4 regions of the Cronobacter condimenti 1330 genome follow, and region 3 is predicted to be linked to each of the others. Evidence: predicted binding sites of a transcription regulator. Region 3 holds the regulator's gene; each other region holds the start of a gene.

Region 1 (5,654 bases), 590 kb from region 3:
CCGGCAATGGCAATGACTGGATGCCGCTTGGCAGACTGGTTGACGAAAAAGTCGTTGTGAACGGTATTGTGGCACTGCTCGCTACAGGCGGGTCGACCAACCACACCATGCATCTGGTGGCGATGGCGCGCGCAGCCGGCATCATCATCAACTGGGACGATTTCTCCGAGCTCTCCGAAGCGGTGCCGCTGCTGGCGCGTCTCTACCCGAACGGCCCGGCGGATATTAACCACTTCCAGGCTGCAGGCGGCGTGCCGGTACTGATGCGCGAACTGCTGAAAGGCGGGCTGCTGCATGAAGATGTTAACACCGTGGCGGGCTTTGGCCTGACGCGCTACACCCAGGAGCCGTGGCTCAATAACGGCGAACTCGCCTGGCGCGACGGGGCTGCAGCATCGCTGGATGATGCCATCATCGCCACGGTCGACAAGCCGTTCTCACAGCACGGCGGCACCAAAGTGCTGAGCGGTAACCTTGGTCGCGCGGTCATGAAAACCTCCGCCGTGCCGGTCGAAAACCAGGTGGTAGAAGCGCCAGCCGTGGTTTTCGAGAGCCAGCATGACGTGTTGCCGGCGTTCGAGGCCGGGCTGCTGGACCGCGACTGCGTGGTGGTTGTGCGCCATCAGGGGCCAAAAGCGAACGGTATGCCAGAATTACATAAACTTATGCCACCGCTTGGTGTATTATTGGACCGCTGTTTCAAAATTGCATTGGTCACGGATGGTCGCCTCTCTGGCGCGTCGGGAAAAGTGCCGTCAGCCATTCACGTCACGCCGGAAGCCTACGACGGCGGATTGCTTGCGAAAGTGCGCGATGGCGACATTATCCGCGTAAACGGCCAGACCGGTGAACTGACGCTGCTGGTGGACGACGCGACGCTTTCACAACGCGAGGCTTTCCACCCGGATCTCAGCGCACAGCGCGTGGGAACGGGGCGCGAGCTCTTCGGCGCACTGCGTGAAAAACTGTCCGGGGCAGAGCAGGGCGCGACCTGCATCGACTTTTAATTATTGGTGCGCAGGCGTGCACCACACCCTCTTATAAAAATGGCGGGAGAGATCCACAGATGAAAAACTGGAAAACGAGTGCCGAACAGATCCTGAAAAGCGGTCCGGTCGTGCCGGTTATTGTGATTAACAAGCTGGAGCATGCGGTCCCGATGGCAAAAGCGCTACTGGCAGGCGGCGTACGCGTGCTGGAAGTGACGCTGCGTACCCCGTGCGCAATGGACGCTATCCGTGCGATTGCGAAAGAAGTGCCGGACGCTATTATCGGCGCGGGCACCGTGCTGAACGCAGAGCAGCTTAAAGAAGTCACGGAAGCGGGTGCGCAGTTTGCGATTAGCCCGGGCCTGACCGAGCCGCTGCTGAAAGCGGCAACGGAAGGTTCTATCCCGCTTATCCCGGGTATCAGCACCGTTTCTGAACTGATGCTGGGTATGGATTACGGCCTGAAAGAATTCAAATTCTTCCCGGCGGAAGCCAACGGCGGCACGAAAGCGCTGCAGGCGATTGCAGGTCCGTTCTCTCAGGTGCGTTTCTGCCCGACCGGCGGTATCTCACCGGCCAACTACCGTGATTACCTGGCACTGAAAAGCGTGCTGTGCATCGGCGGCTCCTGGCTGGTACCGGCAGACGCGATGGAAGCCGGCGACTGGGATCGCATCACGAAACTTGCTCGCGAAGCGGTTGAAGGCGCGCAGTAAGTTTTTACGCAAAGCGATAAAAGGCGCCGCCCGTGAGCGGCGCTTTTTTTTAGCCTTTCACCGTGACGCTGGCGGCAGACGCTTTTGCGCGCGCAACGGCATCCTCGATGGTCTCGCCAGTGGCGAGCGCCACTCCCAGACGACGCGAGCCGTCGATTTCCGGCTTGCCGAACAGCCGCAGTTGCAACCCTGCGCCAAGCGCACCGGAAATCCCGGCAAACTTCACGTCATCGCTTTTAAGCGTCGGCAGGATAACCGCCGAGGCCGCCGGACCATACTGGCGAATGTCGCCCACCGGCAGGCCGAGAAAGGCGCGTACATGCAGGGCAAACTCTGAGAGATCTTGCGAGATAAGCGTCACCATACCGGTATCGTGCGGACGCGGAGAGACTTCGCTGAATACCACTTCGTCGCCGCAAACAAACAACTCCACACCGAACACGCCGTAACCGCCGAGCGCCTGCACAACGTTCCGGGCGATGTCCTGAGCGCGGGCCAGCGCCACATCGCTCATGTGCTGCGGCTGCCAGGATTCACGGTAGTCGCCCTCTTCCTGACGATGACCGACAGGCGCGCAGAAATGTACACCGTCTGACGCGCTTACGGTCAACAGCGTGATTTCAAAATCAAACTTCACGACACCTTCGATAATGACTTTGCCCGCGCCCGCGCGTCCACCCTGCTGGGCATACTGCCAGGCGGCGTCGAGCGCATCGAGGCTGCGAACAAAGCTCTGGCCCTTACCCGAAGAACTCATCACGGGCTTCACGATGCAGGGCAGGCCGATGTGTGCGACGGCTTCGCGAAACTGCGTTTCGTTATCAGCAAATCGATAGGGGGAGGTGGGCAAGCCCAGCTCTTCGGCGGCGAGGCGGCGAATGCCTTCGCGGTTCATGGTCAGGCGTGCGGCACGGGCGGTTGGCACCACGCGCTGGCCCTGCTGTTCAAGCTCGACCAGCGCGTCGGTGGCGATGGCTTCGATCTCCGGCACGATAAAATCAGGCATCTCTTGTGCGACCAGATTTTTCAGCGCGGCGCCGTCGAGCATATTGATGACATGACTGCGGTGCGCCACCTGCATGGCCGGCGCATCGGCATAGCGATCAACGGCGATCACTTCGATTCCCAGGCGCTGACACTCAATCGCGACTTCTTTTCCCAGTTCCCCTGAACCAAGCAACATAACGCGGGTTGCTGACGGACGCAGAGCGGTTCCTAACATTGCCATAGCTGCATTCCTGCTGTGTGAAATTCTGGCGGCAGTATATACGAAAACGTTTGCTTTGCGCAGTGTGTGCCATTTGCATTCCATGAAAAACGGCGGTATACTGTATATAAATACAGTAACGGGAGTTGCAACATGGCGGTAGAAATTAAATACGTCGTAATCCGTGAGGGTGTGGAAAAAATGTCATTTGCCAGTAAAAAGGAAGCCGACGCCTGGGACAAAATGCTCGATTTAGCGGAGGCCCTGGAAGGTTGGCTTGCGCAGTCGCCGGTTGAACTGGCGGAAGGCCAGACAGAGAAGCTGGCACTGTGGATGGCCGAGCAGAAAGACAACCTCAGCACGATCGTGCGCACCGGGCGTCTGCCGCAGGAAACCAGCGAGCAAACCGATGGCGAGGCAAAACCTGCACAGGACGAACCCGCTGAAAGTGACGAACACGCAGAGGGTGAAGAGGGCGCTGTTGCGCTGCACACCGCGCGTAAACGCACAAAAGCGGCGTAATCACGTCCTTCGCTGTGCCGCTGACGGCAGTATCGTCAGCGGCGCGGTTTTTTGCGGCTTTACGGCGCGCTGTTGTCACGTTTCTTGTTGCCCTGTTTTGTCGTCGTATTTCCTGCGATTTCCCCCTGATGCTGGGCGGCTTTGCCATGTACGTTTCGCGTGTGGTTTCGCGTGTGGTTTTGCGCGTACAGTCCATGCGCGCTCCATTGCTTTACCTGGTCTGAAGGTTGTTCTTTCGGGCCTTCGTCATTTCCCTGTCCTGCTATTAACCTTTCATTTTGTGGGGTTCGCTTGCGCTTCGCTGGTTTTGTACCAGACTTTTTTCATCACCCCGTCTTCGGAGAAGCACGATGAAAAAAACAGCAGGAGCCCTGATTTCCTTTGCATTACTTGCCGCTACCGCCACCGCGCATGCAGACGATCCGCGTCAGGTGCATTTCCCGACCTGTGAGGGCATGACGGCAGAGGGCATTGTCGCAAGCGTCAAGCGCGACTATCTGCAAAACCGTATTGTCAAATGGGCTGACGATCAGAAAACGCTCGGTCAGGCCGATCCGGTTGCCTGGATCAACAGCAAAGCGATCGTCGGTAAAGACGATAAGTGGACAGTGCCACTCACCGTCCGCGGCAAAAATACAGATATTCATTATCAGGTGACGGTCGACTGCAAGAAAGGCCTTGCCCACTACCAGCATTAATCTTCCTGCGGCGCGCTCGCCCATCGGCGTGCCGCGTCTTTTCCCTTCCTTGCGGTTCCCGACACATCTTGACGTCTGCTCGCTTACGCTTGGGTTATCACTTATCCGTGCGGAGGAACAGAATGAGCAACTGGTTGACACAACTTCAGTCAATGTTAGGGCAGAGTGGCGCCGGGTCGTCAGGCAGTGCGGGGGGAATACAGGATGCCCTGCGCTCCAAAGGGCTCAGTAAGTTGATCACTCCCGGCGCGCTGGGCGGGCTGGCTGGTCTTTTGGTCGCCAGCAAATCTTCACGCAAGTTGCTCGCGAAATATGGCGGCGGCGCGCTGCTGGTAGGCGGCGGCGCAGTGGCCGGTACCGTTCTCTGGAATAAGTACAAAGATAAAATCCGCGCCGCGCACCAGGACGAGCCGCAATATGGGCAACAGGCGACGCCTGTCGATCGCCGCGCCGAGCGGTTGATTCTGGCGCTGGTGTTTGCCGCCAAAAGCGACGGGCATATTGATGACCAGGAGCGCGCGGCGATTGAGCGACAGTTACAGGAAGCCGGCATTGAAGAGCAGGGCCGCGTGCTGGTCGAGCAGGCGATTAATCAGCCACTCGACCCGATGCGCCTTGCCGCTGATGTGAAAAACGAAGAAGAAGCGCTGGAGCTTTATTTTCTCAGCTGTGCGGCGATTGATATCGACCACTTTATGGAGCGTAGCTACCTGCAGGCACTCGGCGATGCCCTGAAAATCCCGCAGGAAGTCCGTGAAGAGATTGAGCGCGACATCCAGCAGGAGAAAAAAGCGCTGCCAGGATAAGCAGATAATGCGTTAAAGAGGCATGTTTCGCTTGCAACGCGCGCGGGTTTTGCCACCCTTACAGGGTGTTAAACAAAAAGAACAGCGACATGCCACCGAAAGCGAAACCGATTCCTTATGCCATCACACAGCATGGCGATACCCGCATCGACAACTATTACTGGTTGCGGGACGATACACGCTCGCAGCCGGACGTGCTGGATTACCTGCACCAGGAAAACGACTACGGCCGTCGCGTGATGTCCACGCAAAAAGCGCTTGAAGAGCGGCTGCTTGGGGAGATGGTCAGCCGTATTCCCCCGCGCGATGTCTCCGCGCCCTACGTGAAAAATGGCTATCGCTACCGGCAGATTTACGATACCGGCTGCGAGTACGCCATCTATCAACGGCAGTCGATCATCCAGAGCGAGTGGGATGAGTGGGATGTCCTGCTGGACGGCAACAAACGCGCTGCCCATAGCGAGTTCTATACGCTCGGCGGCATGGATATTGCGCCAGATAATAGCGTTATGGCAGTGGCGGAAGATTTTCTCTCCCGCCGTCAGTATGGTCTGCGTTTTCGTAATCAGGAAACTGGCCAGTGGTATCCCGAAGTGCTGGAGAATGTGTCCGCAAGTTTCGTCTGGGCCAATGACTCGCGCACGCTCTATTACGTTCGTAAACATCCCGTCACGCTGCTGCCGTATCAGATCTGGCGGCATACACTCGACACCAGC
Region 2 (5,654 bases), 880 kb from region 3:
GACGCACCTCACGCGCGAGCCGCGCGCTCAGGTCTTTATCCAGCGCCTGGCCATTAAGCCATGTGGAGTTGGCGTTTTTCACTACGCCCGTATAGGGCGAAAGCGTGCCCGGTATCCCGACGCCCACCGTACCGCGCTCGCCCGTTTCGCGCTCCGCCAGTTCCACGAGCCCGGCGATGGTCTCGACCGTTTGTGGATAATCGTTGCGGGGCGTGGGCACACGGTGGCGAAAGCGCTGCTCTCCGTCGTCGCTGAGCGCAATCACTTCGGTTTTGGTGCCGCCTAAATCGATCCCAATACGCACGTCTGCTTCCTCATATTCAATGACTTACCAGGAGAGTAGATAACCTGCCCGTGAAAGGCAATGAAACACCGCGGCTGATTCGTTATCATGCCCGCTGCGTTTAACTACCAGGCCGTGGAAATTAACATGCTGTGGTTCAAAAATTTAATGGTTTACCGTTTAAACCGCGACGCCCCGCTGCGTGCGGATGAAATGGAAAAACAGTTAGCTGCGTTTACCTTCACCCCGTGCGGCAGCCAGGATATGGCAAAAACCGGTTGGGTTGCGCCTATGGGCGGCGGCAGCGACGCGCTGACCCACGCCGTCAACGGCCAGATTGTGATTTGCGCGCGTAAAGAAGAGAAGATCCTGCCTGCGCCGGTTATCAAGCAGGCGCTGGAAGCGAAAATCGCCCGTCTTGAAGCCGATCAGGGCCGTAAGCTTAAGAAAACGGAAAAAGATTCGCTCAAAGACGAAGTGCTTCATTCACTCCTGCCGCGCGCATTCAGCCGCTTCAGCCAGACCATGATGTGGATTGATACCGCAAGCGGACTGATTGTGGTGGACTGCGCAAGCGCGAAAAAAGCAGAAGATACGCTGGCGCTACTGCGTAAAAGCCTCGGTTCGCTGCCGGTAGTGCCGCTGACATTTGAAAACCCGATAGAACTGACACTCACCGAGTGGGTGCGCGCCAATAACGTGCCGCAGGGTTTTCAGCTGCTCGACGAAGCCGAGCTTAAGGCGATTCTGGAAGATGGCGGCGTGATCCGCTGCAAGAAGCAGGAGCTGGTAAGCGACGAAATCGCGGTGCATATCGAAGCCGGTAAAGTGGTGACCAAACTGGCGCTCGACTGGCAGCAGCGTGTGCAGTTCATGCTGTGCGACGATGGCTCGATCAAGCGCCTGAAATTCTCAGATGAACTGCGCGACCAGAACGACGACATTGCGCGTGAAGATGTGGCGCAACGCTTTGACGCCGATTTTACGCTGATGACCGGCGAGCTTGCGGCGCTGATCCAAAACTTAGTGGAAGCGCTGGGCGGCGAAGCCCAGCGTTAATACGCCCGCGTCGCCCCGCCCGGGGCGGCGCGTTTACAGATAACGGCAGAGATAAGACGTTGGCTCCGCCACCTGCAGATGAAACTCGCTGTGCCCCGGCACGTGAAAGACCTGCCCCGCCTCGTACGTTTTCCATTCGGTTTCGCCCGGCAGTAACACATTCAGCGCGCCGCTGATGACGGTCATCTCTTCTGGCTGCGCGGTGCTGAACGTATATTCACCTTCCGCCATCACGCCGACGCTGGCGCGGCCCGTGCTGCTGCTGGTGAAACCGATAGACTTCACTTTACCGGAAAAGTATTCATTACTCTGAAGCATAAGCAGGCCCTTATTAAAAAAATGGTTGGAAAAACAATATAGAGGGCCAGCCTGAGAGCTGTCACGCAAATTGTGACAGCCGCTCAGATAAGCAGTTCGGACGCAAGACGCGCCACCAGGACATTACTGAGCAGTACCGGCACATCAAGCGCCTTTTGCAAAAGATCCCGGTGTTTTTGATGAAAACCGAGGCAGTCGAGCAGCAGCACATCCGCGCCACGTGATAACAGTTCGCGCCCCGCGCCGACCAACTCTTCCGCGGTGCCGAAAAACGGATTTGCCAGCGCGTAATGCGGCGCGCTTTCCAGCACCTGCCATTTTTGTACCTGCGCGTCCATCAGTTCAGGAATAGGCAGAATCACGCCCACCTGATGCCCGTCGACAATCGACGCCACCAGCGGCGGAATGATGCGATCTGGCTCAAGCAGGATCGCGTTGCGCGCACGCAACCCCCGAAAGCGCAACGTGCTCATCAACAAAATAACGTCAAAGCCCTGGTTATCGAGTACTTCGATAATGCTTTGCAGTGCCTGCTGTGTTTTGGCCTTTGAGACCACAGCGGTCTCGTTATCCTTAAGCAGCGTAATCAGCGTCTCTTCCTCGCCTGTCGGGCCGTAATCTTCCATCACTTCTTCGCGCGACAATTTGCCCATCAGACTGATATGGGTAATGTGCTGTTCATCAATATGTTCGGTTAACAGCGGCAGCACCTCGCTGACAGGCACCACGCCGATGGTGAGTATCGCCAGAGTCGCACTCATTATTTATCGCCTTTTTTTACTGCCTCTCAGAGTAATAACGACACCTTTCGCCTGTTTCTTGAGCACAAGTGAAGGAGGAATCAAAAAGCGTAGCAGCTTTGCGGCACTGCACGGTGAAAAAAACCGCAACAGCGCCCGCCGCTAAAAAATAATCATAACGTATCGTTAACATTAGCTTTGGATTAAAGGTGTGATGCAAAACGGCAGGCGCTGTTTTTCAGACTGGCGGTAAGCGCAGCGTGACGCTTGCCGCCGACTGCGGTCAGGATTTATCGGGGTCTTCGTAGCGGCGCTTGGCGTCCAGCGCTTCTTGCTCGGTGGGATGTTCGCTGATAAGCGAATCGGGATCCGGGTGATCGGCACGCAGCTGATAGCTGGTGACGGTCTTACCCGGCACGCCTTTTTCAACGGGCACCACGCGCGCCTCGCGCGGATAGGGAGGTCTGGTCGGCATAGCTCTTCCTTTATTAACGGGGACGAGCTGTAAGTATAGACAATCCCGCCACTTAGCTGGCGCGTGCCAGTTGTAGCGCGGCGATAATACGCGTAACGATGTTTGCCGGGGTGTCAGCGGCGTCAATGACATGGTGCGCACATTCACGATAGAGCGCGTCGCGCACGGCCAGCACTTCCGCTATCTCTTCTGTCATCGGCTTACCGGTAAGCGTTGGGCGCTGTCCTTCTTCCGGGAACGCCTCAAGGCGCTGCGCCAGGACATCCACGGGCACGTTGAGATAAATCACCACGCCGTGCTGGCGCATAAATTCACGGTTTTCTTCCCGCAACACCATGCCGCCACCTGTCGCCACTACCGTCGCCGGTGCGCTCACCGCATGAAGCGCCTGGCTTTCACGGGCACGAAAGCCCGCCCAGCCTTCCTGTTCCACCACCTGCGCGACCGTCATTTGCGTCTGCTCCAGCAGCCAACGGTCAGTATCGGCAAAGCCGTACGCCAGCGCGCGGGCCAGCGCCTCGCCGGTAGTGGTTTTTCCGCAACCGCGTGCGCCGACTAAATAAATGGGTTGATTCATGGATGGATTACCTCACCTTTCACATACCGCGAAAGGGTCAAAACGCAGGCCATAAGCTGTGAGTTTAACAATAAACTAGTACACAAGACAGGCGTAAATTTAAACTTACAAAAATGTTGGCGTGACAGGAAAGCCCGCGCCGGATAACCTTTCTTTCCTCGGCGAAGTGTAAAGCCACGCTACCACTTGCCGGAATGCACAAAACGCGCCCACCTTACTTGAAAGCACCCGGTTAACACAACCCCACCGCTCGCCGCACCCGGTTACATATTTCTTATTTCCTTTACGTGCCGGATATTTACAAGTAACGATTTTTCTCCAGACTTAATACGTAATATTGACGCGTTCAATGACAGAGGGATGAATCATGCAATCTGAAGAGCAACGTCTGATTGACGGGCTTTTTGACCGGCTCAAAGCCGCCAGCGAAAACAGCGCGCCACGCGACGCGGACGCCGAACGCTGGATTGAGCAACATATGCGCACTCAGCCGGGTGCCGCCTATTACATGGCGCAAACTATTCTTATCCAGGAAGCGGCCATGAAACAGCTTAACGGTCGTATCCAGGCGCTGGAAGCCGAACGGGAACAGCAGAAGCAGGCGGCGAGTCGTCAGCAAAGCAGCGGCGGGTTCCTGGCAGGGCTCTTCGGCGGCGGTAAAAGCGAACCGGAAGCGCCGCGTGCGCAGGCAACGCCGCGCGGCTCCGACCCCATCCCCGGCGCGCAAAACTACCAGAGCGCACCGCCTGTGGGCTACGCTCAACAGGCGGCAGCGGGCCAGTATGCCAGCAACGCCCCACGCGGCGGCGGCTTTATGGCGGGTGCTCTGCAAACCGCCGCCGGTGTCGCCGGGGGCGTGGTGCTCGGCAATATGCTGACCAGCATGTTTAGCCATCATCAACCGGAAGAGATCGTCAACATCATCAACGAACCCGCGCAACCGGCGGATACTAGCCCGGTGAATGCCGTTGAAGATTACAACCAGGCCGACGACAGCCAGTTCCTGAATCAGGACGCCGGGTTACAGCAGGACAATGCCAACGACTACGTACCGGCCAGCAGCGAAGACGACTGGAATAACGACCTTGCAGGCGATGACTTTGGCGGCGACGATTTCGGCGGCGATGATGACAGCTGGGTTTAAGTTTTTCGCTTCTGGCTGCTAAGCCATTTATCAAGCTCAGCGGCGAACTGCTGGCGGTCGCGCTGGCTCAGGGCATCCGGGCCCCCGGTCTGGATGCCGCTGGCGCGCAGCGTATCCATAAAATCGCGCATCGTCAGACGTTCGCGAATGGTGGCCTCGCTGTAGCGTTCGCCGCGCGGGTTGAGCGCCACCGCCCCTTTTGCGATGACTTCCGCCGCCAGCGGTATATCCGCAGTCACCACTAAATCGCCAGGCTCACAGCAGCGGACAATTTCATTATCGGCCACGTCAAAGCCGGCAGGCACCTGGCGGGCGCGGATAAACCGTGACGGCGGTACGCGCAGCAACTGGTTAGCGATGAGGATAACCGGCGTTTCGGTACGCTCGGCGGCGCGGAATAACACTTCTTTAATCACTTTCGGACACGCGTCGGCATCCACCCAGACTGGCATTACGACTCCTGTTTGTCGGCGGGAATGATGGAGATTTTGCCATTTTTCTCAAGGATGGCGAATTTTATCTCCTCCAGGCGCTCAATCCCCTGGCTTGTGCGCGCCGAACTTAAAATATCCTCCCGCGAAATCCCCGATTTTTTCATCCGCATGGTCAGCAGATGCCCGTTCTCCACCAGAATCAGCGGTGAACCATCCAGCAGCAGATCGAGACGCGGAAAGGCGTTTTTCAGATAGTTCAGCAGGATATCAAGCACGATAAGCGTAATGATGGTAAGGGCCGCGCCGGTAAACGAAAAATCGTTGCCGAGCAGCGCCTGTTGGGTCGCCTCGCTAATAATCAGCAGTAGCACGAAATCAAACGAGTTCATCTCCATTAACGTGCGGCGACCGGCGATTTTCAGCACCACCAGCAGCAGAAAATACATGCCTGCGGCGCGTAAGACGCTGTCCATGATGTTCTCCTACGGATAGACCCACTGGGTCAGGCGCACCGGCGACGCGCCTTCGAGGGTGACGGTAGAGGCTAAGCGCCCCGCCGACTGCGGCTGCGTCACTATCCAGACTGCATGCGCGCCGTCTGGCGTCGGGGGAAACGTCAGCGTC
Region 3 (5,654 bases):
AGACCGCCAAAAAAAGCAATAACGCAACGAAGACCAAAACGGCGAAATCCGCCAGCGAGAAGCGAAACACCACCGCGAAACGCACCAGCAAATCCTCTTCTACCGCCAGTAAAACCGCTTCCCGTCGCGCTTCCAGCACTTCCGTTAAACAGGCAAGCTCTCGTCTGACTGCACAAACGTGCGCTAAGACCCACAAAAATCGCAAAACTAAATGTGTGAACGGGCCGCTGACCATTGCGGACGCGCATAAAGCGCGCGTGAAAAAAGCCCAGACGACGGCCATGAACAAACTGATGAACCAGATTGGCAAGCCGTATCACTGGGGCGGTACCTCACCGCGTACCGGGTTCGACTGTAGCGGTCTCGTCTGGTACGCCTATAAAGATCTGGTGAAATTCCGCATCCCGCGCACGGCGAACGAAATGTATCACCTGCGTGATGCCGCGCCGGTGAACCGCGGCGAGCTGGAAAGTGGCGATCTGGTGTTCTTCCGCACCCAGGGCCGCGGCACGGCGGACCACGTGGGCGTTTATGTTGGTAACGGCAAATTCATTCAGTCACCGCGCAGCGGTCAGGAAATCCAGATAACCTCACTGAGCGAAGATTACTGGCAGCGCCATTACGTCGGCGCCCGCCGCGTGATGACCCCACGTACGATCCGCTGACCGCACTCACGTTACCGTGATCATAAAAAAACGGAGAAGGTCCCCCTTCTCCGTTTTGCTTTTTATGACGTGCTGGCATTATTCAACACGGCACGCCGTTTGCGCCTCCCGGCGGCTGGAAAGCAGCACCAGCAGTAAGCCAAGTGCGGCAATCAGCGCCCCCATGACCGGCACCACGCTGTAGCCAAGCCCCGCATGAATGACCGCACCACCCGCCGCCGCACCCAGCGCGTTGCCAAGATTAAACGCACCGATATTTACCGAAGAGGACAGTCCCGGCGCTTCGCTGGCCACGCGCATCACGCGCATCTGCAGCGGCGGCACCACAGCGAACGTCGCTGCTCCCCAGACCACCATGGCGATCGCCGCGCCGATTTCGGTTTTCGCAAGCCAGGGGATCGCTGCCATGATAACGATAAGCAGCAGCAGAAAGCCCTTCAGCGTACCGCTCACTGAGCGATCCGCGAGGCGGCCCCCCAGATAGTTGCCGATGGAAAACCCGACGCCTATCAGCACAAGCATTGCGGTCACGAATGCCGCACTGGCATCAGTGATGTGGTGCAACACCGGCGCGATGTAGGTATAGAGCGTGAACATCGCGCCGGCGCCAAGCACCGTGGTCAGCAGCGCGCTTACCACCTGCGGGTGCATCAGCACCGTCAGCTCGCTTTTCACATCCGGACGCTCGCCGCTGCCGCCTTTGGGCAGGGAGAACCAGAGGCTCGCCATCGCCACCAGCCCAAGCCCGGCGGTCGCAAGAAACGACATACGCCAGCCTATCGTTTCACCAAGCCAGGTCGCGGCGGGAACGCCACCGATATTCGCGATAGTCAACCCCATAAACATGGTGGCCACGGCGCTCGCCTGCTTCTGTTTTGGCACAACACTTGCCGCGACGACCGAACCCAGCCCGAAGAACGCGCCGTGATTGAGACTGGTCAGGATGCGCGACGCCATCAGCGTCATGTAGTCAGGTGCCAGGGCCGAGAGCACATTGCCGAGGGTAAAAATCGCCATCAGGAAAATGAGCGCACTGCGTCGGGCGCGATGCGACAGCAGCAGCGTCATAAGCGGTGCGCCAACCATCACGCCGACCGCATAGGCGCTTATCAGCATACCGGCTGCGGGAATCGACACATTCACGCCATTCGCTATCACCGGCAGCAGTCCCATCGGGGAAAATTCGGTCGTGCCAATGCCAAAAGCACCAATAGCCAGTGCCAGTAACGGGAAATTGACTTTCATTAATTGCTCCAGAAATTGTACAACAGCGCCGAATACACCGGCGTAACAGCAGGACGCAGAAAGGATGGCATGTTCAGACCGAATCGATAAGTAACAAAAACAGCAAAATATTATTGCGTATATGTTAAAGATTACGCAAATAGTGTTATTAGCGAATCATAAGGGAATAACGTGAAAAAGAAAGGCAACAGCGAAGGAAAGTGCGTTAAGCGCAGGAATTGTATAAAGAGAGCGGGAGAACGGACGCGTTCTCCCGCGACACGCTTAATGCAGGATGGCAGTAAACGCGCCTGCCACAATTAAACCCAGCACAACAACAGTCGTCACCAGCGAAAATTTCAGATCGGTACTCATGGTATTCTCCTCAAAGACCCCACAAAAAACAGGTAGAGCGCATTTTTACATAATCGGGCCGAAAAATCCTGCGACATTTAACCAGATATGCGTTTTCCCTCTTCCCCTTTCGATAAAGATAAGCCAAAATTCGTCGCTACTTTATTCGGTACCGGCCATCGACCCCTCCTCACGCTAAATGTCGCGTTTCCCGGCATGCCGCACGTCCCCTCGTGGCACACAGGGGTGTGTACAGGCAAACGATTAACCCGTGATTTTACAGGGCTCAGCCAGGGGTCTGGAGTAATTATTAATGGCAACAATTAAAGACGTCGCGAAGCGAGCAAACGTTTCTACAACAACAGTCTCACATGTAATTAACAAAACCCGTTTTGTGGCGGAAGAGACGCGCAACGCGGTATGGGCAGCGATTAAAGAATTACACTATTCGCCAAGCGCCGTGGCGCGCAGCCTGAAGGTGAACCACACCAAATCTATCGGGCTACTCGCGACCAGCAGCGAAGCGCCCTATTTCGCAGAAATTATCGAAGCCGTTGAAAACAGCTGCTTTGCGAAAGGCTATACGCTTATCCTTGGCAACGCGCATAACAATCTGGAAAAGCAGCGGGCGTACCTGTCGATGATGGCGCAAAAGCGTGTGGACGGCCTGCTGGTGATGTGCTCGGAATACCCGGAGCCACTGCTGGCAACGCTTGAAGAGTATCGTCACATTCCGATGGTGGTAATGGACTGGGGCGAAGCCAAAGCGGACTTCACCGACTCGGTTATCGATAACGCTTTTCAGGGCGGTTATCTCGCGGGTCGTTATCTCATTGAGCGCGGGCATCGCGATATCGGCGTGATCCCGGGCCAGCTTGAGCGCAACACCGGCGTGGGACGTTTCTCCGGCTTTATGAAAGCACTGGAAGAAGCAGCTATTAACGTGCCGGAAAACTGGATTGTGCAGGGCGATTTTGAGCCAGAATCCGGCTACCGCGCGATGCAGCAGATCCTCTCGCAGCCGCAGCGCCCGACAGCCGTCTTCTGCGGCGGTGATATCATGGCAATGGGCGCGATTTGCGCCGCGGATGAAATGGGGCTGCGCGTGCCGCAGGATATTTCCATTATCGGCTACGATAATGTGCGTAACGCCCGCTTCTTTAGCCCGGCGCTGACGACAATTCATCAGCCAAAAGAGACGCTGGGCCAGACCGCCTTTAATATGCTGCTGGACCGAATCGTGAATAAACGCGAAGAGTCACAGACCATTGAGGTGCATCCACGCCTTATCGAACGCCGCTCGGTGGCGGACGGTCCGTTCCGCGACTATCGTCGTTAATCCCCGCCGGGAGCCTGTTTACGCAGGCTCCCGCAGCCACTCCCGGTTCAGCGTTTCACTGTCCCCCAGATAATCAAGCAACCAGCGCAGCGCGGGCGAGGCATCACTCTGGCGCCACGTCAGGCAACAGGCCGCATCAGGAAAGGGATTGTCCAGCGTCAGCGCGTGCCACGCCCCACTATCAAGCCATGGCTTCGCAAAGTGCGTCGGCACCATACCGATACAGAGCCCCTCGCCAAGCGCGTCGGCAGCGCAGTACCAGTCCGGCACCACCACGCGCCGTTGGTTATCCAGAAGCCAGGTGATGCGTTTGGGCAGCGAGCGCGAGGTATCCTCCAGCACCAGCGACGGGTAATCGCGCAGTTGATCGTCAGTCAACGCGCCCGCCTGTTGTGCCAGCGGATGGTGGCTCGCCACCACGCAGCGCCAGCTCAACGCCCCCATATCGCGAAACGCAAAGCGCCCGCCCCCGACCGGGATAGCCTGCGTGGCGCCGATGGCAAGCTCTACGCGCCCGTCGGCCAGGGCATCCCAGACGCCGTTAAACACCTCCTGCGACACCAGTAACTCCACATCGGAAAAGTGTCGGTAGAAATCGAGTACCAGACGGCGGGTACGTTCAGGGCGCACAATATTGTCCACGGCGATGGAAAGCTGGCCGCGCCAGCCGTTCGCTATCTGCTGGCACTGTTGTCGGGTGATCATCATTTTTTTGATAACAGAACGTCCTTCACGCAAAAACCAGCTGCCCGCAGGCGTCAGGACCACATCGCGGTGCCGACGCTCAAAGAGCGCTACCGCGAGCCACTCTTCGAGCTGACGTACCGTATAGCTGACCGCAGAAGGCACGCGGTGAAGTTCTGCCGCCGCCGCGCTGAAGCTGCCGTTGCGCGCCACGGCGTCCACCACTTCAAGAGAATATTCGGACCACATTTTCTGCCTGCAAAAAATTTGAACGGAAACGGCAAATATTAGCGTTTCACAAGCCGGATTGCACTCCGTACACTCCTGGCTCTTTCGCGTATTAAGAAGTGAGTTAACGTTATGCGACCTACAAAAGGATTTCTTTGCTGGCTCGCCGGGCTGAGTGTGCTTGGTTTTCTGGCGACCGATATGTATCTGCCGGCGTTCGCCGCCATCGAAGCGGATCTCCACACTGCACCTTCGGCCATCAGCGCCTCCCTAAGCCTGTTCCTTGCGGGCTTCGCGCTCGCGCAATTAGTCTGGGGCCCACTCTCTGACCGCTTTGGCCGCCGTCCTGTGCTGCTGGCAGGACTTGGGATTTTCGCCATAGGCTGTCTTGGCACCGTATGGGTGCAGAGCGCAGGCGCCCTGCTGGCGCTGCGATTCCTTCAGGCTGTCGGTGTTTGCTCGGCGGCGGTAAGCTGGCAGGCGCTGGTGACCGACCGCTACCCGGCCCAACAGGCACGCCGTATCTTCGCCACCATTATGCCGCTGGTCGGACTTTCTCCGGCACTGGCACCGCTGCTTGGCAGTTGGATCCTGAACCATTTTGACTGGCAGGCGATTTTCGTCGTGCTGTTTGCGATTACGCTGGTGTTAATGATCCCGGCGCTGCGTCTGCCTGCGGGCGCGCCGCAGGGCAACCACGACGGTGTACCGCTGAGCTTTGGCATGCTGCTGCGCTCTAAAGCTTACAGCGGCAATGTGCTTATCTATGCTGCCTGCTCCGCCAGCTTTTTTGCGTGGCTCACCGGCTCGCCGTTTATCCTTCACGAAATGGGGTACAGCCCGGCCGTGATTGGTCTGAGCTATGTGCCGCAAACAATTGCATTTATGGTGGGCGGCTACGGTTGTCGCAGCGCGCTGCAAAAATGGCAGGGAGAAAAACTTCTGCCCTGGCTGCTGGTGGGCTACGCGCTGAGCGTTGTCGCGACCTGGCTTGTGGGGTTAAGCGACACGGTGACGCTTACCACGCTCTTAATCCCCTTCTGCCTGATGGCGATGGCAAATGGCGCAATTTATCCTATTGTGGTGGCCGCGGCGCTGCTGCCATTCCCGCAGGCGACCGGGCGCGCCGCGGCGCTGCAAAATACGCTGCAACTGGGCTT
Region 4 (5,654 bases), 1.3 Mb from region 3:
ATATTCCGCTGCTGGCGACTCATCTGCTGCGCCAGGCGGCGGACCGGCATAAACCCTTTGTGCGCAGCTTCTCAACCGACGCGATGAAGCGCCTGATGGCGGCAAGCTGGCCGGGCAACGTGCGCCAGCTGGTGAACGTGATTGAGCAGTGCGTGGCGCTGACCTCGGCACCGGTGATTAGCGAGGCGCTGGTGGAGCAGGCGCTGGAAGGCGAAAACACGGTGCTGCCGACGTTTGTTGAGGCGCGCAATCAGTTCGAGCTTAATTACCTGCGCAAACTGCTGCAAATTACCAAAGGAAACGTCACGCATGCCGCGCGAATGGCGGGGCGCAACCGCACTGAGTTCTATAAATTACTGGCCCGCCATGAGCTTGAGGCGAATGATTTTAAAGAGTAGTTTTTGATGCCCAAACCGCCGTAAGGTATGGTAATTTGAGCAACCGATTACGCGAATTGAATCGCCGTGCAGGCGCTGGCAGGAATTAAGGATCCACCATGAAAAAGATTGATGCGATTATTAAACCCTTCAAACTCGATGATGTACGTGAAGCGCTGGCGGAAGTCGGGATCACCGGGATGACGGTGACCGAGGTCAAAGGGTTTGGTCGTCAGAAGGGGCACACCGAGCTCTATCGCGGCGCGGAATATATGGTGGATTTCCTGCCGAAAGTGAAAATTGAAATCGTGGTGACCGATGATATCGTCGATACCTGCGTCGACACGATTATTCGTACCGCCCAGACCGGTAAAATCGGCGACGGCAAGATTTTCGTTTTCGACGTAGCCCGCGTGGTGCGTATCCGTACCGGTGAGGAAGACGACGCGGCAATTTAACCGCGCCAGACGTAAAAAAGCAGGTCAGTGGACCTGCTTTTTTTATGCCTGTAGAACCTGGTGAGAGCGCGAACGTCGTAAGGCGGATTAGCGAAGCGCCACCCGCCATGACTCACCGTCGCGAACACTCACAGCACCTTGTGGGGACCGAAACATTCGTAATGGATGTTCTCTTTATCCACGCCAAGGCTTACTAACTGCTCGGCGGCGAACTGCATAAATTTCACCGGGCCGCAGACATAAAACTGCATACCAGGCGTGGTGACATGCGCTTTGTGGTCATGAAGCGCCATCAGCCCTTCGCTGTTATAACGGCCTGCGCTGCGGTCGGCATCGCTCGGGACGCGATACCAGATGTGGCTCGTGAAATGCGGCAACTGCGCGCCGCGTTCGAGCACTTCATCGGTAAACGCATGCACATCGCCGCTTTCCGCCGCGTGGAACCAGTTCACCTGCGCCGGGTGGCGGGCGCTCGCCAGCGTATCAAGCATCGCGAGCATCGGCGTCTGACCGACGCCTGCGGAGATAAGCGTCACCGGCGTTTGCGGATCTACCTTCATAAAGAAATCGCCCGCCGGCGCGGCCAGCTCAATGATATCGCCCGGCTGCGCATGCTGATGCAGCCAGTTCGACACCTGACCTTCGCCTTCGCGTTTGACCGCAATGCGATAGCTCTTGCCATTCGGCTTGCGGGTAAGTGAGTACTGACGTATTTCCTGATGCGGAAACCCTTCCGGTTTGATCCAGACGGCAGTGTACTGGCCTGGCAGGTAATCTGCGACTGGGCCGCCATCGACGGGCTCCAGTTCAAAGCTCGTCACAATCTCGCTCTGTGGTGTTTTGCTGGCGATACGGAACGCGCGGGTGCCTTCCCAGCCGCCGGTTTTTTGCGTATTGCTCTGGTAAATCTCGGCTTCGCGATGAATAAACACGCCCGCTAACACGCCATACGCTTTGCCCCAGGCATCCAGCACCTCCTGGCCCGGACTGAACATCTCATCAAGCGTGGCCAGCAGATGTTCGCCTACAATATTGTATTGCTCTGGCTTAATATTAAAGCTGGTGTGTTTTTGAGCGATTTTTTCTACCGCAGGCAGCAGGGCTGCAAGGTTTTCAATATTCGTGGCGTAAGCGCAGATAGCGTTGAACAGCGCTTCACGCTGATCCCCGTTGCGCTGGTTGCTCATATTAAAAATTTCTTTTAGCTCCGGATTATGGGTGAACATCCGGTCATAAAAGTGGGCGGTGAGTTTCGGGCCGGTTTGTGCCAGCAGGGGGATTGTGGATTTAACGACAGCGATGGTTTGACTATCCAGCATGATTGCTTCCTTCCGGTTTTTATAAAATGTATTTTAAATGCATCTTATTAAAAATACCTGCACGTTGTAAATGGTTTTATCCCACCATCAGACCTGCGTCACACTGGATGAAAAAAATACAGGTTTATGATGAAAATAAGTCGCGTAAAGCGCGGCCTTGCTTAAACGTTCAAACCCTTGCGCCACGCCATGCCAAACGTTTGCGTAAAAACCTCTGTCAAGACCTATCTTCACGCTTCCAATCGGTTTACACTGTTGCCCGTTGCCCTAAAGGGCCCCTAATTGCAGTACCTTTTTATTGTCAGCTGAGTCAGGAGATGCGGATGTTAAAGCGTGAAATGAACATTGCCGATTATGATGCCGAACTGTGGCAGGCTATGGAGCAGGAGAAAGTACGTCAGGAAGAGCACATCGAACTGATCGCCTCCGAAAACTACACCAGCCCGCGCGTAATGCAGGCTCAGGGCTCTCAGCTGACCAACAAATATGCCGAAGGCTATCCGGGCAAACGCTACTACGGCGGCTGTGAATATGTCGATATCGTCGAACAGCTGGCGATTGACCGCGCGAAAGCACTCTTCGGCGCTGACTACGCGAACGTGCAGCCGCACTCTGGCTCCCAGGCGAACTTCGCGGTCTACACCGCGCTGCTGCAACCGGGCGACACCGTGCTGGGTATGAACCTGGCGCAGGGCGGCCACCTGACGCACGGCTCACCGGTTAACTTCTCCGGCAAGCTCTACAACATCATCCCTTACGGTATCGACGAGTCCGGTAAAATTGACTACGACGATATGGCGAAGCAGGCGCAGACCCATAAACCGAAAATGATCATCGGCGGCTTTTCGGCTTACTCCGGTATCGTGGACTGGGCAAAAATGCGTGAAATCGCTGACAGCATTGGCGCGTACCTGTTCGTCGATATGGCGCACGTGGCAGGCCTCATCGCCGCTGACGTCTACCCGAACCCGGTGCCGCACGCGCACGTGGTGACCACCACAACGCATAAAACGCTGGCGGGCCCGCGCGGCGGCCTGATCCTTGCTAAAGGCGGCAGTGAAGAACTGTACAAGAAACTGAATTCTGCCGTGTTCCCGAGCGCGCAGGGCGGCCCGCTGATGCACGTTATCGCGGCGAAAGCGGTCGCGCTGAAAGAAGCGATGGAGCCAGAATTCAAAGTTTACCAGCAGCAGGTCGCGAAAAATGCCAAAGCAATGGTAGAAGTGTTCCTGAACCGTGGCTACAAAGTGGTTTCCGGCGGTACTGAAAACCATCTGTTCCTGCTGGATCTGGTAGACAAAAACCTGACCGGTAAAGAAGCTGACGCTGCGCTTGGCCGTGCAAACATTACCGTTAACAAAAACAGCGTGCCGAACGATCCGAAGAGCCCGTTCGTGACCTCCGGTATCCGTATCGGTTCTCCGGCGGTGACCCGCCGTGGCTTTAAAGAAGCGGAAGTCAAAGAGCTGGCTGGCTGGATGTGCGACATTCTGGACAATATCAATGACGAAGCGGTTATTGAGCGCGTCAAAGGTAAAGTCCTGGACGTCTGCGCGCGCTTCCCGGTTTACGCGTAAGCGTTTATCGTCCGACAAGGGCCGCCTCGCGCGGCCTTTTTTTATGGCGTAAACCTACAGGAGAGAGCCATGCGCATTCAGGAATTCGCTGCCCTCAGCGGGCTTGGCGCGCATACGCTGCGCTATTACGAAAAGCTGGGATTGCTGGTGCCCGCGCGTAATAGCAGCGGGCATCGCGACTACCGGCGCGCCGACCTCGACTGGGCGGCGTTTATTAAACGCCTGAAAGAGACGGACATGCCGCTTGAGGAGATCCAGCGTTACGCCTTGTTGCGTGCGCAGGGGGACGCTACCGCAGGCGCACGGCGCGCGTTGCTGGCGGAACATGCCTTACGTCTGGAAGCGCGGCTTGCGCAGCAGACCGAGCATCTGGCGCGTCTGAAAGAGAAGATGGCGTATTACGATCAGACGCTGTTAAAAAACAGCGCTTGACCTGGAGTTTACTCGAAGTTTTACCGTTATCCGCACACACAAAAGGAGAACGGTATGACTTCATCACGTTATGACACAGGCCTTGCGCGGCTCTCGGAAATCGACGGCGCGGCGGGCGAAAAGGTTATCGCGGCGCTTGCCGATATCGCCCCGGATCTCGGGCGCTACGTTATTGAATTTGGCTTTGGCGATGTCTACAGCAGGCCGGGGCTGTCACTCAAAAGTCGGGAGCTTGCAACCGTCGCGGCGCTGACGGCGATAGGCCACGCGCAGCCGCAACTTGCGGTGCATTTGCATGCCGCGCTTAATGTAGGCTGCACGCGCGAGGAGATCATTGAAGTGATTATCCAGATGGCGCTTTACGCCGGTTTTCCGGCAGCGCTTAACGCTATGTTTACCGCTAAAACGGTCTTCGCCGAAGCGGGTGTATAACCGAAAAAGGCCGCTGCGGTGGCCTTTTTGTCTTCCCATGCGTAATGTTATGACGATGTTATGCATCGCTTGCAACCCCCAGGCTTTCCCGCCAGACTAACGCCTCCGAAACGGGAGGGAATCATGGTTTTGCAATCCACGCGCTGGCTGGCGCTCAGCTATTTCACCTACTTTTTTAGCTACGGTATTTTTCTGCCTTTCTGGAGCGTTTGGCTTGCCGGCGTCGGCGTACCGCCAGAAACCATCGGTCTGCTGCTTGGCTCAGGCCTTATCGCACGCTTTCTCGGCAGCCTGCTGCTGGCCCCACGCGTCAAAGATCCTTCCCGTTTAGTGTTTGCACTGCGCCTGCTGGCAGCGCTGACGCTGCTTTTTGCGCTCGGTTTCTGGTTCGGTCATCAGACCGCCTGGCTGTTTGTCGTACTGGTCGGCTTCAATCTCTTTTTCTCACCGCTGGTCCCGCTGACCGATGCCCTCGCAGCCACCTGGCAGCGCCAGATAACCATGGACTACGGGCGCGTTCGCCTGTGGGGGTCGCTTGCGTTTGTGATTGGCTCGGCGCTCACCGGCAAGCTCGTCAGCACGTATGACTACCGCGCGATTCTTGCACTGCTGTCGCTTGGCGTCGCGTCCATGCTTATCGGAATGCTGCTTAAGCCGTCGGTAATGCCGCAGGGTGAATCACGCCACAATGAGGCTGCGGGCTGGCCGGTATGGCGTAAATTACTGCGCGAAAACTGGCGTTTTCTCGCATGCGTGAGCCTGTTGCAGGGGGCACACGCGGCCTATTACGGCTTCAGCGCTATTTACTGGCAAGGGCAGGGCTATTCCGCCTCGGTGGTGGGGTATCTCTGGTCGCTTGGCGTGGTGGCGGAAATTGTTATTTTTGCGCTCAGCAAAAAACTGTTTAGCCGGTTTGGCGCGCGCGACTTGCTGTTGCTGTCCGGCGTGCTGGGGATTATTCGCTGGGGACTGATGGGCTGGACGACCGCGCTGCCGCTGCTGATCGTCGCACAAATCTTGCACTGCGGGAGCTTTTCCATCTGTCATCTGGCGGCGATG

What was found. The regulator PurR, encoded in region 3, represses purine synthesis genes. The targets are predictions, from matches to a motif close to CANGCAAACGTTTGCNTG.
Region 1: purT (formate-dependent phosphoribosylglycinamide formyltransferase) is a predicted target of PurR. The motif match lies at 2,973-2,990, and genes of this name have one in related genera.
Region 2: aroL (shikimate kinase AroL) is a predicted target of PurR. The motif match lies at 3,628-3,645, and genes of this name have one in related genera.
Region 4: glyA (serine hydroxymethyltransferase) is a predicted target of PurR. The motif match lies at 2,344-2,361, and genes of this name have one in related genera.

The regions. Positions count from the first base shown of each region.
Region 1 covers NZ_CP012264.1:2,533,018-2,538,671, reverse strand. Annotated here, with positions in the region: gene edd (phosphogluconate dehydratase) at 1-1,007, shown strand, start outside; gene AFK62_RS11535 (bifunctional 4-hydroxy-2-oxoglutarate aldolase/2-dehydro-3-deoxy-phosphogluconate aldolase) at 1,067-1,705, shown strand; gene purT (formate-dependent phosphoribosylglycinamide formyltransferase) at 1,755-2,933, opposite strand; gene AFK62_RS11525 (YebG family protein) at 3,066-3,434, shown strand; gene yebF (protein YebF) at 3,785-4,132, shown strand; gene AFK62_RS11515 (tellurite resistance TerB family protein) at 4,255-4,938, shown strand; gene ptrB (oligopeptidase B) at 5,028-5,654, shown strand, end outside.
Region 2 covers NZ_CP012264.1:1,060,229-1,065,882, reverse strand. Annotated here, with positions in the region: gene mak (fructokinase) at 1-304, opposite strand, end outside; gene rdgC (recombination-associated protein RdgC) at 431-1,342, shown strand; gene ppnP (pyrimidine/purine nucleoside phosphorylase) at 1,376-1,660, opposite strand; gene AFK62_RS04890 (AroM family protein) at 1,744-2,421, opposite strand; gene yaiA (protein YaiA) at 2,684-2,875, opposite strand; gene aroL (shikimate kinase AroL) at 2,928-3,452, opposite strand; gene AFK62_RS04875 (DUF2076 domain-containing protein) at 3,820-4,596, shown strand; gene AFK62_RS04870 (YaiI/YqxD family protein) at 4,593-5,048, opposite strand; gene AFK62_RS04865 (DUF421 domain-containing protein) at 5,048-5,503, opposite strand; gene AFK62_RS04860 (hypothetical protein) at 5,513-5,654, opposite strand, start outside.
Region 3 covers NZ_CP012264.1:1,942,960-1,948,613, reverse strand. Annotated here, with positions in the region: gene AFK62_RS08935 (C40 family peptidase) at 1-665, shown strand, start outside; gene AFK62_RS08930 (MFS transporter) at 744-1,910, opposite strand; gene cydH (cytochrome bd-I oxidase subunit CydH) at 2,175-2,264, opposite strand; gene purR (HTH-type transcriptional repressor PurR) at 2,557-3,582, shown strand; gene punR (DNA-binding transcriptional activator PunR) at 3,601-4,515, opposite strand; gene punC (purine nucleoside transporter PunC) at 4,627-5,654, shown strand, end outside.
Region 4 covers NZ_CP012264.1:3,249,674-3,255,327, reverse strand. Annotated here, with positions in the region: gene glrR (two-component system response regulator GlrR) at 1-398, shown strand, start outside; gene glnB (nitrogen regulatory protein P-II) at 497-835, shown strand; gene hmpA (NO-inducible flavohemoprotein) at 964-2,154, opposite strand; gene glyA (serine hydroxymethyltransferase) at 2,478-3,731, shown strand; gene AFK62_RS14850 (MerR family transcriptional regulator) at 3,801-4,163, shown strand; gene AFK62_RS14845 (carboxymuconolactone decarboxylase family protein) at 4,218-4,595, shown strand; gene AFK62_RS14840 (3-phenylpropionate MFS transporter) at 4,719-5,654, shown strand, end outside.